DNA from 3 places in the Oricola indica genome. Region 3 is predicted to be linked to each of the others. Evidence: riboswitches for the same ligand, from Rfam matches in the RefSeq annotation. Region 3 holds a riboswitch; each other region holds the start of a gene.
The links. Region 3 has a riboswitch for cobalamin ahead of ACQK2M_RS17675 (energy-coupling factor ABC transporter permease). Riboswitches for the same ligand answer to the same signal wherever they lie in the genome.

Region 1 (4,636 bases), 3.2 Mb from region 3:
TGCGCGCTACGATGTTCTTGCCTTTTTCGGTACTGCAGCGGAAAGCCCGGCTGTTTTCTATGAAGCGGGAAAACCATGAGCAGCACGGCATAGACCATTCTGGTGCCCCAGCGTTTCAACGCCGGTGTAGGCAAGCCTCACAAGGCTTGCCTACACCGGCGCCCGTTCTCCCATTTTCCTTGGAAAGGTGTGCACACAAGGAGATTACTGACTCAGGGGCGCGCTGCGATTCGGCAACTGCCTTGCCGTGAACCAGAGCACGAGCGGCGGTATCACCAACCATTGGAGGAGCGGGCTCAGGCCGGTTCCAAAGGGCGGAACGAGCGGCATCAGGTCCGAATAGGTCCAGCGCATGCTGATCTGCGTGTAGTGGAATTCGAAACCAACCGTTAGAGTGATGCCAACGACCATGTAAACCAGCATATGCAGGGGCCTCGGCGCGACGAGCCAGTATCGCGACCGCGCCAGAGCGCTGGTGGCCCAGAAGGCCGTTAGCGCGAAGCCAACATCGCCGAAGGTCGCGGAGGTGCAGAGCTTAACGCCCTCCCAATGCGGCAAATCCGCCATGCCTGCATAGGTGGGCGCCTGCAAATATTCCCAGACGAAATGTAGGAGGAAGGAAAAGACCGCCACTCCGAATTCAGGCTGGTTCGCAATGCTGCGCATTTACAGTCTCCCTTGTCGATCGAGGAGCAGCACATAAACGTTCCAGTGCCGGAAAGGTCAATGAAAGCGAGTCCCTTGTTTGGCTAGACGCGGTTTCCGTCGCTCTGGTCTCGATTGAGCTCTTCACGGCTGACCCCAGCTCGCTTGTCAAACCTTGGCACGCTGAAGGGTGCCTAACTGATCGCGCAGCACTCTGCGCGCCTGTGAACCGCTAGTTTCTGAATGAAAACGGTTTATTCACGATTGGATACGAGGATTGACGCGGCGTCAGCCCTCGTAGCTCAATTTGGTAGAGCACCCGAATTGTAATCGGGAAGATGGAGGTTCGAATCCGACCGAGGGCCCCAAAAGCTTTGACCAACCGCAATTATCGAAACCGCGGGATCATCCGCCGGAGCACTCCGTCGCCGCGTATCAGATGATAGACGGCCGCGGCGATGTGGACAGACGCAAGTATCAGAATGACATCCCAGAGATACGCATGGAAAACCCTCGCGGGGCCCCAGAGATATGTCGTTACAAAGCCTGTAGCGGCTTGGAAAAACACTGCAAAATAGAGCCCACCGTGAACGATCGATGCCAGGCGTTCCGTCAACCGCGGCCGAATTTGCGGCCGCCGACGGTAGCTCGCATATGCCAACATGCGCCGAAGCGCCATGACTATGCCAATAACAATGCCGGCATAGATGTGAAGCGCGTGCTGCAAGAGATCGGCATCTGACGGCGGAAGAAGAGGATTGTGGGTTCGAGGGATTGCGCGCGACGTGTACCATTGCTCAAAAATCAGGATTACCACCAGCCAGTGCAGCAGGATCTGCAAGAGCGAATAAGGGCGCTTGGGCCTTTTCTCATTACAAGGGTCGGACAAGAGCTTACTCGGCATTCTAACCTGGCTCACTCGATCGGCCCTCGATCACGCGCGAGAGAAGCTGTCCAAGAACCGCGCCAAGAAACAGCCAGAACAGAGCCGAGGTGACGACGGTCGCGATGGCAAACTCTGCCGCGAGTTCTGCCGGAACGGCTGATTCACCTGCTGGGTTCTGCGGCGCACCGTATACGTGAGGTGCCACAATAAGCATTACGCCCGCTCCCATCCAGGAAACCGAATCCTTGAACGCGAAAATCAGTAGGCCTCCTCCAGTGAGCAAGACCGTGGCGATCCACCAGGCCTGTCTTGCGGTCAGATCGCCAGACGCCATACCGGGCAATTCAGGCGGAAGACCGAAGTTTGGGGCGAGAACGAAAACCGCGAACCCGCCCGCCCCCCAAAGCGCGCCATGCCGGAGCGACACCGGTTGGTCTAATATCAGAATGATAGCCGTCAAAATCAGTGCGAATGCAACACCGGTCACGAGATTCGAGAGCAACGTAAAAAACGTCCGCTGCAACCCTTCTTCGGGCGCCCAGACTTCGTCCTCGGTCTCAGCGTGTGACACCCCCTCTTCATAAGCTTCGGCTTGGAGGATCAACGGGATAACCCGCACTGATTGCGCCGCAGTCGCGAACACACCAGCGAGCAATCCCGCGACAAGCGCGGCCAGAATTACCCGGGTCAACATCTACGTCGTGGCGCCTTAGTGGCAGGGCGCGACGATTGCGTGGCGCGTGTCGTGGGCGCCGTTGTGCAGTGCGTCCGAATGAGCAAACGCAGCGAGATAAAGCAACGCCATGCCAAATATTGCAGCGAACAGCGCAGTCGTCAGACGTGCTGATGCCGAAACCGGCAGCGAAACAGATTGTGTTGCGAGCATGACAACCTCCGTGTTGCTCATTCAGTAACTTGAACGTCTCTCCGTCCGTTCACATGGCAGGTCTCCTGGCTCATGGCGGTTTTCCGGCGCTATCGCCTTCCCGGATGTCTCCAGTGGCGCTCCCGTTTTCGGGAGTTATGGCGCCGCGCCATTCTACAGTCGCGGGGTCGGCTGTGATTTGGATGCCCGGTCTGGGTCCACCCGTCACATTCCCTTTTCATCCCGCTTCGCGCTCGGCATCGCGGGAACCGTGTGAACAATTACCCTGACGTCACGCCGAAACCGAGTCAATAACGACAAGCTTGGCCGCGACCGATTTCCGACAAGACCAGGACAACGACTCCGTCAGGATCTCAAATCCAGTTGCCGCAGTCTGAGCGAATTGACGACAACAGAGATCGAAGAAGCGCTCATCGCGAAGGCGGCGAACATCGGACTAATCAGGATGCCGAAGAACGGGAAGAGAACGCCTGCAGCTACCGGAACGCCCAACGTATTGTAGATCAGGGCGAAAAACAGGTTCTGCCGTATGTTGCGCATGGTCCCGTGGGCCAGACGGCGGGCCCTGACGATCCCGTCGAGATTTCCTTTGACCAAGGTAAATCCAGCGCTTTCGATCGCGACATCGGCGCCGGTTCCCATCGCAATTCCCACGTCGGCCTGAGCCAGAGCCGGAGCGTCGTTCACGCCGTCGCCGGCCATCGCGACCTTGCGACCCTGCTGCTGCAATTCCTGGATGATGCGCGCCTTGTCTTCGGGAAGCACGTCGGCGCGGATCTCGTCAATGCCCAGGCGCGCAGCAACGGCTTTCGCCGTTCGTTCGTTATCTCCGGTCGCCATGATGATGCGGAATCCAAGTTCATGCAGAGCCTTCAGCGCGTCGGGGGTTGTTTCTTTTACCGGATCGGCGACGCATACGAGTCCGGCGACGCCATTGTCGACGACGACGAACATGACCGTCTCGCCTTCATCGCGGCGGCCATTGGCTTTTTCGGTCAAGTCCCCCGCCTCCAGGCCAAGCTCGCGGATCATCGCGAGATTGCCGAGCGCCACGGCTCTGCCATCCACTGTACCCTTGACGCCTTTGCCGGTAACGGCCTCGAAGTCGCCGGCCGCGGCCATCTCCACGCCTCGCTCTTCGGCTCCCCTTACGATGGCTTCGGCGAGCGGGTGTTCCGAACCCCGTTCAAGGGACGCCGCCAGACGCAGCACTTCGGTCTCGTCATGGCCGTTCTCCGCCAGGACCGCCACCAATCGCGGCTTGCCTTCGGTCAACGTGCCTGTCTTGTCGACGATTAGCGTATCAACTTTCTCGAACCTCTCGAGCGCCTCCGCATTCTTTATGAGCACGCCTGCTTGAGCTCCGCGTCCCGTTGCCGTCATGATCGACATTGGGGTGGCGAGACCGAGGGCGCAGGGACAGGCTATGATCAGTACCGCGACCGCGGCGATGAGCGCATATGAAAGGGCGGGTTCCGGGCCCCAAAACGCCCAGCCCAGGAAAGCAAGTACAGCGATAGCGATCACCGCCGGCACGAAATAGCCGGATACCTTGTCGGCATATTTCTGGATTGGCGCCCGGGACCGTTGTGCGTTGGCGACCATTTCGACGATCTGGCTCAGCATCGTGTCGGCGCCGACGCGTGTAGCTTCCATAATAAGGCTGCCAGTGCCGTTGATGGTTGCGCCCGTCACTGGATCGCCTGAAACTTTCTCGACCGGAACGGGTTCGCCGGTGATCATGCTTTCGTCGATCGATGAACGACCATCGACCACCACGCCATCCACGGGAACCTTGTCGCCGGGACGCACGCGAATGCGGTCGCCAACCCCAACATGTTCGAGCGGAATTTCCTCTTCCGTGCCGTCGTCGCGTATCACGCGGGCCGTCTTTGCCGCCATATCGAGGAGTGCCCGGATCGCCTTGCCGGTACCCTCACGAGCGCGCAGTTCCATCACCTGCCCGAGGAGCACCAAGGTGACGATGACGGCTGCGGCTTCGAAATAAACGCCCACATGACCTTCTGGATCTCGGAAGCCATCGGGGAAAATACCTGGAAACAGCACGGCGACGACACTGAATGTCCATGCCGCCATGACGCCCATCGCGATCAGACTAAACATGTTCAGATTCATCGTGCGGAAGGAGTTCCAGCCGCGGACAAGGAACGGCCAACCCGACCAGAGAACGACCGGCGTGCCGAGCACAAGTTCGATCC
Region 2 (4,636 bases), 730 kb from region 3:
GTCGACGAGTTCCAGCAGTTCGCGGGCGCGTTCCTGCCGGGTGCCCTTGTCGACACCCTTCATCTTCAGGCTGAACGCGACATTTTCGGTGACGCTGAGATGCGGGAACAGCGCGTAGCTCTGGAACATCATCGCCGTGCCGCGTTTCGCCGGCGGCAGATCGGTGATGTTGTGCCCGTCGAGGACGATATCGCCCGATGACGCCGTTTCGTGGCCGGCGATCATGCGCAGCGTCGAGGACTTGCCGCATCCGGACGGGCCAAGCAGGCAGGTATAGGTTCCGCCCGGTATCTTCTGGTCAATCGCGTCGACGGCGATCGTGTCGCCATAGCGTTTTGTCAGGCTGACAAGTTCAAGCGCCGACTTATCGGACATTGGCAGGCTCCTTGCGCATCTGCGCGAAGCCTTGCAATCGCTGTGCCAGAAATCGAAAATCTATTAACTATCTGATTTTAAAACGCTATAATTACTCCTTCCACATTCCAATTTCAGAATGTGCCCGATATTTAAGCATGTCGGATACAACTTGCGCAATTTTTGTATATGATTTTTCTGTTGATTGAATCGCTCCACGGGCGTATCTCAAGGCTTCCGGCATAAGCTCTACCGACATCCAATTCGGGGAACCGACCTCAGATGAATCCTGGTGTGATCAACGGCACCTACTCCCTTCCTCCGGGACGGGCGCTGGAGATTTGCCACCAGATCGAGGGCGCGATTCTGCGCCACCGCATTCGCCCCGGCACGAAGCTGTCCGAGGACGAGGTCGGCGACACGTTCGGCGTCAGCCGCACGGTTGCGAGGACCGCCCTGCAGGCGCTGGCGCATGGCGGTCTCGTGACGATCGAGCGCAATCGCGGCGCCTTCGTATCGAGGCCGACGATCCGCGAGGCGCATGAGGTGTTCGAGGCGCGCACGCTGATCGAACCGCGCATCGCCCGCATGGCCGCGAAAGCGATGACCGATGAGGCGCTCGCCCGCCTTCAGCGTCACATCGACGCCGAACATGATGCCTTCGCAAAGGGCGAAATGGGGTTGGCGCTGTCGCTGTCGGGCGCGTTCCACCTCGCCATCGCCGAGATCGCCGATCAGAAAGTTCTGACCCAGATCCTTCACTCGCTGGTTTCGCGATCGTCGCTGATCATCGCGCTCTACTGGAAACGCCCGGACACGGCTTGCGAAAGCCATTCGCACCACGCCCTTCTCGATGCCTTCTTGCGCCGCGACCAGTCGGTGGCCGAAGAGATCATGAACAGTCATATCGTCGACCTTCACTCCGGCCTCGACCTCATTGACCGCGATGAGAACGAGCCGTCACTCGCAGACGTCTTCGCGACGAGCTGACGGGTTCGGTATCGCCGATTTCGGTCGGCAGAGGACCGGGAAAGCTGTCCGGTTCGGGTCGGCAGGTCTTCCGGCTCCTGGGACGCGAAGCAGAAATGGAGTTGCCTCGCCGTCGATGGCTCTCGTCAGCGCAGCGAATGAACCTCAACCAGTTGACAGGCGGCAGTGGATAATCACCATATATTGTGTGTGGTTCCGGCGATTCGCATCGCCGGCGAAGATGGGAATCCGGTGCGCATGACGCTAGGCCGGAGCTGCCCCCGCAACTGTAAGCGGCGAGCCCGCGTCCGATAACGCCACTGGGACGAATGTCCCGGGAAGGCCGGAAAAGGGCGGTGACCCGCGAGCCAGGAGACCTGCCACGCATCGACGACAACGACGGGCGGGGTGCCCGGAAAGGATGTATTCGTGACAGAACGGCCTGACCGCCTGCCCGCATTGCCTTTTCCGCGCGCCCGCATTTTGCGCGGAGGGCGCCATGAGCATCGATCTCACACTTCAACAATTGCAATCGAAGACCGAATCGCCCGAGCGGGCCAAGGAATATGGCCAACTCGGCTACATGCAGTGGCTTGGATGGCTACCGGCGGACGCCTGCTACCGGACGGCGGCAATCCGCGCCTATGCGACGGCGAAGCCCATCATGCGCACCGACCCGGCCGTCGCGGTGTTTTGCCAATTGTTGATCGAGTCGCTCGAAAATCCGCTTGCTCCGCTTGATCTCGCCCTGCCGAAACCACGACGGCGTGGCGGCGCGAGGGAGCGGCGGCTGTCACTCTGAGCGCTTCCGGAAATACGCCGACCGCGGATTTCGCCTGATCGATTCACACATCTTGAAACCGGCAGGTCGGACTGACGACGGCCGGGTGCGACATGTTCGACCGCTGCCTTTGGAATCGCCAATTGCGCGCTTAACTACGTATCCGAGATACATCTTAATACATGCAGCGCGAGATGAGTGAAGACGATGCAAGCCGAAAGGCGGTTGCGGAAGCCCGGCTTGCCGGCCTGCTTACGCCGGTAACGGGCAGGCTTTCGGCGGCTTCCGGACTGACCGTTCTCGCCGCGCTGCTCTGGCTTCCGCAGGCGGCATGCGTCGCGGCCCTGCTCGCAGCGCTGATCGTGGGCGAGAGCCCGCTTCTCGGGCCTTGGGGCACGAGCGCGGTCTTCCTCGCGCTGGGTGTCGCGCGCGCCGGGCTCTCGTCATATGCGTCCGGGCTGGCCTTCTCCGCCTCCGACGAGGCCGTCTCGCTTGAACGTAATCGATTGCTGGCAGCGCGAAGCCGCCGTTCGCCCGTCCTTGCGGGACGCTATTCCTCCGCGGAAATCGCGACGCTGGCCGCCGACAAGCTCGATCTCGTCGCACCCTACGTGACCCGGTACGCACCGGCGATGGCGCGGACGAAATATGTCCCTCTGGCGATCCTGGCGGTCGCCTTTCCCCTCTCATGGGCCGTCGGCGTCATCCTGATGGTCGCCGGACCGTTGATCCCCGTCTTCATGGCGCTGGTCGGGCTCGCGGCACGCGATGCGAGCGAAAAACAGATGCAGGAGATCGGTGGCATGAACGCACTGCTCCTCGAACGCATCCGCGCGCTGACGGATTTGCGCCTGCTCGATGCGGTGGGGCGCACCGTCACTGATTTCGAGGCGGCGGCCGACCGGCTGCGTCGCCAGACCATGGAAGTTCTGCGCATTGCCTTCCTGTCATCGACCGTGCTGGAACTGTTTGCCGCCATAGGCGTCGCGCTGGTCGCGGTCTATGTCGGCTTCGCGCTGATTGGCGAAATCCCGTTCGGGGCCTGGGCGACACCACTGACCGTGGGCGAAGGCATATTCCTCCTTCTGCTTGCGCCGGATTTCTTCCAGCCGCTCCGCGATCTGGCTGCCGCGTGGCACGACAAGGCGGCGGCCCTGGCCGTCACCGGCGAACTCGCCGACATGGAAGACGAGGCCGCGGTCGACATGCTCGGCGAAGGCACGAGCCGTTCGGCGCTTGCCGGCCCCGCAAGCGTCACCACCCGGTCGCTGGCCTGGGAGACACCGGCCGGTCGGCAGATTCGCTTTCCCGACCTTGCGATCCGGCCCGGCGAAACGGTCGCGATCACCGGGCGCAGCGGCAGCGGCAAGACGACGCTGCTCGCACTTCTTGCCGGTCTCGCGCCGGCCCATCAGGGCGTCATTGAAGCGGCCGGCCACACGCTCGACGGGGACAACGCCGATGCATGGCGGGCGCGACTTGGCTGGATCGGGCAGATGCCGCATTTTTCCAATGAGAGCCTGCGCGCCAACCTGATCATGTCCGCAGCCGACCGGGACGACGCGCGCCTCGACAAGGCGCTTGCCCACGCATCCGCGGACGGGATCGTGAAGGCGCTGCCCCGCGCGCTCGACACCCGGCTCGGCGAAACCGGACACGGCGTTTCAGGCGGCGAAGCGCGGCGGCTGATGATCGCACGCGCACTCTATTCCAATGCGGATATCGTGCTGGCCGACGAACCGACCGCCGATCTCGACATCGCAACCGCCGACGCGGTGACCGAGGGGCTGCTGACGCTCGCCGCACGCGGCGCGACGCTGATCGTTGCGACCCACGACATGACGCTCGCCGAACGGCTCGACCGCGTTATCGATCTGGAGGCCGGGACATGAAGCACCTCGTGCCGATCATCCGCCATGTGTGGTCGCAGGACTGGTGGTCGCTCTTGCGCGGCACGGCGCTCGCGATCGTCGTTCTGATCGCCGGCATCGCGCTGCTCGGCCTTTCCGGTTGGTTCATCACCGCGGCCGGAGCCGCCGGACTGGCGGGCATCGGCATCGCCTTCGACATGTTCCGCCCCAGCGCCGGTGTCCGGTTCCTCGCCCTTGGACGCACCGCCGCGCGCTACGGCGAACGCATCCTGACCCATGACGCGACGCTGCACAGCCTCGCGCGACTGCGCGTCAGACTGCTCGAGGCGATGGCAAAGGCTCCTTTCATCCGCCTTCCCGCTCTTCGCGCATCGGAACAGTTGAATCGCATCACACGCGACGTCGATGCGCTGGACGGAATCGCATTGCGGCTCTTCATTCCGATCATCGCGGCGGCCTCGGCCCTGGCGCTGACGGCCGCCGTGTTGTGGTTCCTGGTCGACCCCGCCCTGGTGATCTGGCTCCTTGCCGGATACGGTCCCGGAACGATTCTGGCGCTCGTCTTCGTCGCACTGCGTTCACGCGATGCCTCCCGCAGCGGCCAGCTTGCGCTCAACGCGTTCCGCACCCGTTTCGTCGACCTGCTTCGCACCCGTACCGA
Region 3 (4,636 bases):
CTGCTCGGCCCCCGCATACGGATGCGGGGCGCGCACTCGCCCACTGCTATCAGCAGTTGTTGACTTTTCCCAATATATCAATATTTCTTGAAATATGGATAAATCAAATGCAATCGAAGCGCTTCACGCGCTCGCCCAGGATACACGGCTCGATGTCTTTCGGCTGTTGGTGAAACAAGGCGCCGAAGGCATGGCGGCCGGCGATATCGCGGAGGCGCTCGGCGTGCGCCAGAACACGATGTCGGCCAACCTCTCGGTCCTGGCCAAGGCCGGCATGGTGCGAAGCGAGCGCGAGGGCCGCGTAATCCGGTATTTCGCGAATTTCGACGGCATGCGCAGCCTGCTCGCCTTCCTGATGGAGGATTGCTGCGGCGGAAATCCGGAGCTGTGCAAGCCCGTTTTGGATGAAATCGTCTGTGCCTGTTGAGGAAAAAAGGAGGCCACCATGGCCGCTGACATCTACAACGTCCTGTTTCTCTGCACCGGGAACTCCGCCCGGTCGATCATCGCCGAGGCCATTCTCAACCGGGAAGGCATGGGGCGCTTCAAGGCCTACTCGGCGGGCTCGCATCCGAAGGACGCGGTGCATCCCTATACGCTCGATCTTCTCGACGGACTGAACTTCGACACATCGTTTGCCCGCTCCAAAAGCTGGGAGGAATTCACCGCCCCCGATGCGCCGGTGATGGATTTCGTCTTTACGGTCTGCGACCAGGCGGCCGCCGAGGCCTGCCCTGTCTGGCCCGGACAGCCGATGTCGGCGCATTGGGGTGTTCCCGATCCGGCGGCGGCGGAGGGCAACGAGGCCTTTAGGCGGCTCGCATTTTCCGACACGTTCCGCATGCTCAACAACCGTATCTCGATCTTCACGAGCCTGCCGCTTTCGTCGCTGGACAGCCTGTCGCTGCAAAAGCATCTCGACGAAATCGGCCAGAAGACGGACCACGCAAACCCTTCGGAACCTGCATGAAAAACATCCTGATCCTGTGTACCGCCAATTCGGCGCGGTCGATCCTCGGGGAGGCGATCCTTGCGAAACTGGGCGTCGGCCGCGTGCGGGCCTTTTCGGCCGGGTCGACACCGCGCGGTACGCCCAATCCGGACGGGATCGCCCTTCTGAAGGAATACGGCCACGAGACATCCGGCCTCCGATCGAAGAGCTGGGACGAGTTCGACGGCGCTGACGCGCCGAAGATGGATGTCGTTATCACCGTCTGCGACAATGCGGCGGGCGAGAGCTGCCCGATCTGGCCCGGCGCGCCCGTCCAGGCACATTGGGGCATTCCGGACCCGGCCGGCCATGGCGAGACCGAGGAAGAGCGCCGCGCCGCCTTCGCCGAGACCTACCGGCTGCTCGAAATGCGAATCACGGCGCTGATGGCTCTCCCCTTCGAGGAGATGAATCCGAAAGACCTGAAGGTGGCTCTGAACACGATCGGTCGCCTCGAAGGCGCAACCGACCTCGCCATTTCCTACGCAAGCTGACTTCATGACCTGGAAAGACGACTTGAGCCTGCCCAACGTGCAGGACGACCTCTTGAACGCGATCGATGTCGACGCGCTGACCGGCCCGAATGCCTCCACTCACAAGCCGCGAGTGCTGATGCTCTACGGCTCGCTGCGCGAACGTTCCTATAGCCGTTTCATGACCTACGAGGCGGCGCGGCTGCTGCACCGGTTCGGCGCGGAGGTGCGGGTGTTCGACCCGCAGGGGCTGCCGATGCTCGATTCGGAGCCGGCGGATCATCCGAAGGTGCAGGAGTTGCGGGAGCTGTCGCTCTGGTCCGAGGCGCAGGTGTGGTGCTCGCCGGAACGGCACGGCGCGATGACGGGCATTATGAAAACCCAGATCGACTGGCTTCCGCTCGCGCCGATCGGCGGCATCCGGCCGACACAGGGGCGAACGTTGGCGGTGATGCAGGTCAATGGCGGCTCACAGAGCTTCAACGCCGTCAACCAGATGCGCATTCTCGGCCGCTGGATGCGGATGATCACGATCCCGAACCAGTCCTCGGTGCCGAAAGCCTGGCTGGAATTCGACGATGACGGCCGGATGAAGCCCTCCTCCTATTACAACCGTGTCGTCGATGTGATGGAGGAACTGATGAAATTCACCATCCTGACGCGCGACCGCTCCGCCTATCTGACGGACCGCTATTCAGAACGCGTCGAGAGCGTCGAAGAAGTGCACAAGCGGGTCGGCCTGAAGAACATCTGACGCGAAGGCTGTCGAATTCGCGGCGGTCGATGACGCGCGAACTCATTGTCACGGGCTTCGCGTTTCGATAGGATTCGCTTGTTCGGGTTCCAGGGAGGCCAAGCCTCCCGGATGAAAAGGGAACACGGTAGGGATGACCCAAAGGGGGCCTGATCCGTGACTGCCCACGCAACTGTGAGCGTGAGCCGCATCCACATGCCACTGGGTTTGACCTGGGAAGGCGGATGACGGCGACGAAGCGCGAGTCAGGAGACCTGCCCGGACAGACCTGAAACGGTGACGCATCGCGTCGCCAACTGCACGATGGGTGCAAGAAAGGAACTGTCATGCATATCGAACCCGGCGTCGTCGACGGCGCCAAAATCGTTTTGTCCTACGCAACCGCGGCGGCCTCCTTCGGGCTGGCCGGCAAGATGGCGCTCGACACTATCCGCAAGGATGGCGGTATCGTATCGCTGGCCGCACGCTCGGTGATCACCACCGCGCTGGTTTTTACGTTCTTCGAAGTTCTGCCGCATTATCCAGTGGGCGTATCGGAGGTTCACCTGATCCTCGGCTCGACGCTGTTCCTGATCTTCGGCGGCGGTGCGGCCGCGATCGGCCTTGCGCTCGGCCTGCTGCTCCAGGGCGTATTCTTCGCGCCCTTCGACCTGCCGCAATACGGCATGAACGTCACCACATTGCTGGTTCCGCTTTATGCGATGAGCCTGCTGGCCCACAAGATCATCCCTGAAAAGACAGCCTACAGGGACGTGAAGTATCTGCAGGCGCTGGCGCTCTCGACATCCTATCAGGGCGGCATCGTCCTCTGGGTGGGTTTCTGGGCGCTTTATGGCCACGGCTTCGCCGCATCGAATCTCGCGCAGGTCGCCTCCTTCGGCGCCGCCTACATGACCGTGATCATCCTCGAGCCGTTGGTCGATCTGGCGGTGCTTTGGGTCGCAAAGAACACCTCGAAGCTGACCGACAACGGGCTCTTCAACGGCAGGCTGCATAACGCGCCCGCTTGATCGGATATCCTGATCTGACATGACGGCCTTCGGCGCCATACGCCGGAGGCCTTTTCACGCGGCGACCTCACCCTCGCCTTCCGGCGTTCCAAGCCGGAGAAGGCCACGCGCAAGCGCTTCCACGCAATCCCCGTCGAATGCCGCGCCGATACCCTGCCTGAGGATGGCAAGCGCCCTGGCGACCGGCATAGCCGCACGGTAGGGCCGTTCCGCGGCCAGCGCGTCGAAAACATCCGCGACGGTGAGGATGCGCACTTCGAGAACGATTTCGTCTCCCCGCAACCGGTAGGGATAGCCCTCGCCGTCGAGCCTTTCATGATGCGCGCCGGCGATGGGTGCGATGTCGGCAAAGGCCGATACGCGTTCGAGGATGCGTTCGCTGTGCCAGGGGTGGCTGCGCACCGACTGCCATTCCTGGTCGTCGAGCTTGCCCGGCTTGTCGAGGATCTGGTTGCTGACGGCGAGCTTGCCGATATCGTGCAGCAGCGCGGCGCGGCGCAGCCAGCGGCGATGGTCCGGCGCGAGGCCCAGTTCCTCGGCGATCATGTCGGTATAGAACATGACCCGGCTGGAATGGTTGGCGGTAAAGGGGCTCTTGGCATCGACCACGTCGGCAAAGGCCGACGCGACATCATCGAGATATTCCTCGTCGCCATCCACTTCGCGATTTGCGGGGTCCATCGAATAGACCGTCTCGGCGAGGTCATCGCCAGCCATCGCGGTCCAGAATACCTCATCCTGCTGGACAGCGACAAAGGCTTCCACCAGCTCGGGATCGAACCAGACCCCAGAGCGGGTGGTGATTTCGGCGATCGCGGCCTCGCGACCGTGCTCCCAGGCGAAAACGTCGGCGACCTGCGCGAGCAGCGCGATGTTGGCCGCGCGCGGAATGGCGCCCGCCGCCAGCCGGTCCGGCTTGCCCGATCCGTCCCAGTGCTCGTCGAGCGAGCGGATGCCGTTCTGGACGCGTTCGGAAAATCCCAGCTTGGCGGCGATGTCGGCACCGCGATGGCAGCGCGTCTCGATCAGTTCGCGCGAAATCTCGCCGCCATTGCGGAGTATGTTGACGATGGCGCGGATGCGTTCCGTCAGGCCGGATTCGAGCCCGGTCCTGGCGAAAACGAACCGAAGCGCGGCCGAAAGGCTGCCATCGACAGTCTTGAAATCGCGTTTAAAGCCGATGTCGTCGGTTAAATAGAGTTCGCAAATGCGCGCCGCATTGCTCGAACAGCCGAGATCCTTCAACAGCAGCGTGTAATAGAGGTCGCCAAGTTCCTCGGCATCCATCCCGACCGCCCGGCCGATATGGGTGCCGATCCAGCAACAGCGCAGGCAATGGCCTGCGGGCTGTCCCTCCGTCATGTCGAGCGCGTAGGACAACGCGCCCAGGATCTCCGAAAGGCGGAAG

Region 1: it holds a riboswitch for cobalamin, as region 3 does, so the genes downstream of both, ACQK2M_RS01470 (CbtB domain-containing protein) here and ACQK2M_RS17675 (energy-coupling factor ABC transporter permease) in region 3, are expected to answer to the same signal.
Region 2: it holds a riboswitch for cobalamin, as region 3 does, so the genes downstream of both, ACQK2M_RS21020 (hypothetical protein) here and ACQK2M_RS17675 (energy-coupling factor ABC transporter permease) in region 3, are expected to answer to the same signal.

What each region holds. Positions count from the first base shown of each region.
Region 1 covers NZ_OZ245747.1:281,360-285,995, forward strand. Annotated here, with positions in the region: gene ACQK2M_RS01445 (DUF411 domain-containing protein) at 1-79, shown strand, start outside; gene ACQK2M_RS01450 (hypothetical protein) at 205-666, opposite strand; tRNA gene ACQK2M_RS01455 (tRNA-Thr) at 937-1,013, shown strand; gene ACQK2M_RS01460 (cytochrome b) at 1,034-1,549, opposite strand; gene ACQK2M_RS01465 (CbtA family protein) at 1,551-2,225, opposite strand; gene ACQK2M_RS01470 (CbtB domain-containing protein) at 2,241-2,417, opposite strand; cobalamin riboswitch at 2,456-2,685, opposite strand; gene ACQK2M_RS01475 (copper-transporting P-type ATPase) at 2,763-4,636, opposite strand, start outside.
Region 2 covers NZ_OZ245747.1:4,240,461-4,245,096, forward strand. Annotated here, with positions in the region: gene ACQK2M_RS21010 (ABC transporter ATP-binding protein) at 1-375, opposite strand, end outside; gene ACQK2M_RS21015 (GntR family transcriptional regulator) at 637-1,344, shown strand; cobalamin riboswitch at 1,518-1,722, shown strand; gene ACQK2M_RS21020 (hypothetical protein) at 1,823-2,125, shown strand; gene cydD (thiol reductant ABC exporter subunit CydD) at 2,299-3,996, shown strand; gene cydC (thiol reductant ABC exporter subunit CydC) at 3,993-4,636, shown strand, end outside.
Region 3 covers NZ_OZ245747.1:3,510,338-3,514,973, forward strand. Annotated here, with positions in the region: gene ACQK2M_RS17655 (ArsR/SmtB family transcription factor) at 95-427, shown strand; gene ACQK2M_RS17660 (arsenate reductase ArsC) at 446-970, shown strand; gene ACQK2M_RS17665 (arsenate reductase ArsC) at 967-1,485, shown strand; gene arsH (arsenical resistance protein ArsH) at 1,490-2,218, shown strand; cobalamin riboswitch at 2,286-2,494, shown strand; gene ACQK2M_RS17675 (energy-coupling factor ABC transporter permease) at 2,545-3,228, shown strand; gene ACQK2M_RS17680 (HD-GYP domain-containing protein) at 3,283-4,590, opposite strand.